One region of the Methylocystis iwaonis genome, then DNA from elsewhere that is predicted to be linked to it. Evidence: riboswitches for the same ligand, from Rfam matches in the RefSeq annotation. Region 1 holds a riboswitch; the other holds the start of a gene.
What was found. A riboswitch is a leader RNA that binds a small molecule or an ion and turns the genes downstream of it on or off. The one in region 1 is predicted to bind cobalamin.
Positions count from the first base shown of each region.

Region 1 (2,196 bases):
GAGCGTCGAGCGGACGAGATAGGCTTCAACGCGGCTCGCGTGATTGCCTTCCGTCTGGCTCCAGCGCGCGGAAAACGAGAAGCGTGTGGTGTCGCCGCCATCCGTCGGGTTCAGCGTTCCCCATAGCGGGATAAGACCGCCGACGACCGCGCGTTGCGGAATCTGGTTGGTCGCATACCACTTATTGGCGTAGCCCATGAAGGTGACGGACGCGCCGTCTTCCTGCGCGCCGCGCGACCAGCGAAACACGCTGTTGATCTTGCGCAGATTGTCGCCGCGCTCCCAGGGCCCGTTGTAATATTGCGACTCGACGGCGCCATAGGCCGAGCCTCCGGCAAAATCCTTGTAAGGCGCGACGGCGAGTGCGCGCCCGTAACCGAAATTGCCGCCGGTGATCTGATAAAAGCCCTTCTCGATCTTGTCCTTATATTGGAGATAGACCGAGCCGGCCGAGGCGAAGTCCCCGTCCTGCGCGTCATATGGCCCCTTGCGGGCAAGCACGTAACCGAGCAGCTCGGGGATGAGAAAATTCGAATCCGCATAGCCCTGGGCGTGCCCATGCGTGCGCATATTGAGCGGCATGCCATCGAGATAAAGCGCGAGATCGGAACCGTGGTCGAGGTTGAAGCCGCGCAGGAAATATTGGTTGGCCTTGCCGTCCCCCGAGTGCTGCGTGACGACGAGGCCGGGCACGATCTCCAGCGCCTCGCCAGGGCGCGCGAAGGGGATGGAATTGACTTCCTTGCCGGTGAAGAACTTCTCGCTCGATGCAGTGATGGGTGGCGGCGTAGGCCCGGCAAGCTCGCTCGCTGCGGGCGCGGTGGCGATGAGCGGCGATGAGGGCGGAGGCTGTCGTGGGTGAGCGGGCGTCGTCACGCGCGCCGCAGGACGCGCGGATGGGCGCGCGCCAATGCTGATGGTTGGCAACGCCTGCTGGGCGGAAGCGGCGTTCGAGAGAACAACGGTGACAGAGAGAAGCAGGCCAAAACGGCGGCGCGAAAACATGGGCTGACTCGCAGCGGACGTGGACCGTCACTGCGAATGGCCACAACCTCGTCGCATCACGACAAGAGCCGATGACCGCCCCGGTGCACCCCGCCCGGCGCTTTCGCGCGTGACCACGAACAACGGCAGGTCTCCTGACTTGCGGGTCGTCACGTGAGGCCGCCTTCCCGAGCTTGCGCCCAGTGGCCGCTTGGCTTCACGCTCACCGCTCACAGTTGCGGGGGCAGTTGCGGCATTGGGCCGGAGCCCGCACCGCATTCCCTTTTGATCCGAAAGGAACCGTTGTCTTGAATGAATAGGGCCCGCGAGGCTGTGTCAAGCTGGTTGATGCGAGTCATCGCAAGCCGCATGCGAAATAGCCTCGGCTCGATTGCAACCGGACGAAAAGAAAGTGATGCCTGTAATACGAGAGCCGCTTGATTGGTTCGGTGGTGATCCCGACGCTCACAAAACGAGCGACCGGAATTACCGCCGTCATTGCGAGGAGGCGGAGCCGACGAAGCAATCCAGTGCCGCATCCGCTGCCCTGGATTGCTTCGCTTCGCTCGCAATGACGGTCTTATGGCTCTGGATTCTCGGTCCGGCTTTCAGCCCGCCGGGAATGACACAGCCCCATGTGAGCTGTTCGACGGAAATCATACGCAGGCTCCCAAAGGGGCCTGCGACGCGCGACGTCAGCCCTGCTTCGGCACAAGGATCACGCGGAAGTCGTTGACGTTGGTGCGCGTCGGCCCCGTCACCACGAGATCGCCGAGCGCCTCGAAGGCCGTGAAGGCGTCATTGTTGGCGAAGAGCGCCTTGAGATCGACGCCCTTGGCCTGCGCGCGGGCGAAGCTGTCGGGCGTCATGATGGCGCCGGCGTTGGTCTCGACGCCATCGATGCCGTCGGTGTCGCAAGCGATGGCGGAGATGCCGCCGAAGCCTTCCAGCGCCAGCGTCAGCCCCAGCAGGAACTCCGCGTCGCGGCCGCCCTTGCCATTGCCGCGCACAGTGACGGTCGTCTCACCGCCGGAGATGATGGCGACGGGCGGCTGGAACGGCTGGTTGTGGAGCGCGATCTGCTTGGCGACGCCGGCGTGAACCAGCGCCACGTCGCGCGATTCGCCTTCGAGATCGCCGAGGATGCAAGGCGTAAAGCCCGCAGCCTTGGCGACGGCCGCGGCGGCGTCCAGCGAGCCTTGCGGCGTCGCG
Region 1 is NZ_AP027142.1:763,823-766,018, reverse strand. Features, by position in the region: gene QMG84_RS03670 (TonB-dependent receptor domain-containing protein) at 1-1,005, opposite strand, end outside; cobalamin riboswitch at 1,113-1,304, opposite strand; gene QMG84_RS03665 (glycerate kinase type-2 family protein) at 1,680-2,196, opposite strand, start outside.

Region 2 (2,196 bases), 1.7 Mb from region 1:
GCAATTCTCGACACCGCAAGCGCGCAAGATATCGCCGTCAACACCGACGTCGCCGAATTCGTTGATGACAAGCGCTAGCCGGCGGTCGTGGGCGTTCTCCAGCACATGGCGGATGAGCGTCGTTTTGCCGGCGCCGAGAAAGCCGGTGATGATGGTCGCGGGGATTTTGGCGGCGCTCATGCGGCCTCCGTTTCGTCACGCGAGATGAGACGCCAGGACAGCCCCGCGAGCGCGCCGGCGAGGACCCAGCTCGCCGCCTGCACGGTCAGCGACGCGGCCGCGAAGCGCGCCGCAAGCTCCGCGGGGACGGTGCTTTCAGGCGTGGCGGCCGTCGGCCAGAAGAAATGCGGCGCGACAATCAGCGCGGCGCCGAAGATCTTGGCGGCGGGCGCGTCGAGGCGCAGCAAAGCGAAAAGCCCGGCGCCGGTCGAGGCGGCCGTCGCGAGCCACCAGATTTGGCGGCCCGCAAGATCGGTCTCCGCCGCGCCGGGGAGTTGCGGCGCGAGGCCGAGGCTCGTCGCGAGTCCGGTGGCGGCGAAGGCGCAGGCGCCCCAAAGCGCGGCGCGGCGCGGGCCGATCGACTCTCCCGAAAAAAGCATGCCGGCGAGCAGGATCAGCGCATAGCCGGCGGAGACGGCGACGGTTGCGAGGCTTGTCGCGACCGTGCGGCGCAGGCCCTCGAAGGCCGGGGCCGTGGCTTCGGCCGCGTCATGGGCGTGCTGCGCCGCCTCATAAACCTCGGCGGCGAGGATGAGTGGCGTAGTCGTCACGTGCTGCAGACCCGCGACCGCAAGGCCCGCAACAATGCCGGCGATGAGGCCGGCCGCCAACAGGCGCGCGATCACGGGTCGCGTGAAGGGCGGTCAGTGGCAGGGGAAGGAGAGCGCGTGGCGCGAATCATGCGCCGCGTCGTGCACGGTCTCGGAGTTTGCGAAGCCCGCGCCATAGACGAGGCCGAGGCCAACGATGAAAGCGACGAAAGCGGCCTTCAGCGTCTCCGCGCGAGAGCCGGAAATCGAACGAATAGCGGCAGTCTTGGTCGTCATATGAACGTCTCCCTGCCGCCCCACCGGCGGCGCATAATTCCGACAAGCGACGGCAGGTCTCCTGGCTTCCGGGTTACATCCGCGCCGCCTTCCCAAGCTTTTGGCTCAGTGGCCGATGGCGCAGCCTTCCCGGTTACAGTTGCGGGGGCAGCCGCGGTTTTGGGGACTCCCGCACCGCGTTCCCTTTTCGCCTCCTTGCGAAGGACCGTCACGCTCAGTCATATGCGCGCGTCACCTTTACGTCAAACGCCAAGGAGCGCGTCTTGGAAGAAGAGCAGGAAAAGGACGCGGCGCGCCGCCATCGCGAGAAGATGGAAAAGCGCAAGGCCGTGCAGGACGCGGAGGTCGCCGGCAAGACCATCGCACAAAAGGGCCTGCTGATGGTTCACACCGGCTCCGGCAAGGGCAAGTCCACCGCGGCCTTCGGATTGGCGCTGCGGGCGCTCGGCCATGGCTGGAAGGTCGGCGTCGTGCAATTCGGCAAGGGCGGGTGGCGGTCGGGCGAGCGCGAGATGCTGGAGAAGCTCGGGGAGGTCTCCTGGCATACGTTGGGGGAGGGCTTCACCTGGGAGACGCAGGACCGCGCGCGTGACGAGGCCGCGGCGCGGCGCGCCTGGGAGACGGCCTGCGCGCTGATGGATGATCCCGAGATTCGCCTGCTGGTGCTCGACGAGCTGAATATTTCGCTGCGCTACGATCACCTGCCGCTGGGCGAGGTTGTGGAAAGACTGGCCGCTCGTCGAGAAGGTCTCCATATCGTCGTGACCGGACGCAACGCCAAGCCGGAAATGATCGCGGCCGCCGACCTCGTGACGGAGATGACCTTGGTGAAGCACCATTTCGCAGCGGGCGTGAAGGCGCAGGAAGGCATCGAATTCTAATATGAGTTCCGCTTTGATTGGTCGGCGCCATTCCCGATCGCTCGCGCAGCGAGCGATCGGGAATCCAGAGCAAAACCAGCGTTTTTGCGGCTCTGGATCCCGATCGGGCCTTCGGCCCGTCGGGAATGACAAGCGCCAACGCAAGCTACTCAAACGGAAATAGTATAAAAAGCTCAGCCTTGGCGTCGTAGCAGGCGCTCCGCCGCGGCGCCGCGGGCATTGAAGAAGAACTGCGGCGCCGAGACGAGCGCACGCCAAAGCGCGGACGC
Region 2 is NZ_AP027142.1:2,821,956-2,824,151, reverse strand. Features, by position in the region: gene cobW (cobalamin biosynthesis protein CobW) at 1-180, opposite strand, end outside; gene QMG84_RS13605 (CbtA family protein) at 177-845, opposite strand; gene QMG84_RS13600 (CbtB domain-containing protein) at 864-1,046, opposite strand; cobalamin riboswitch at 1,081-1,271, opposite strand; gene cobO (cob(I)yrinic acid a,c-diamide adenosyltransferase) at 1,358-1,927, shown strand; gene QMG84_RS13590 (sterol desaturase family protein) at 2,101-2,196, opposite strand, start outside.
Region 2: another riboswitch for cobalamin. It lies ahead of QMG84_RS13600 (CbtB domain-containing protein); the one in region 1 lies ahead of QMG84_RS03670 (TonB-dependent receptor domain-containing protein).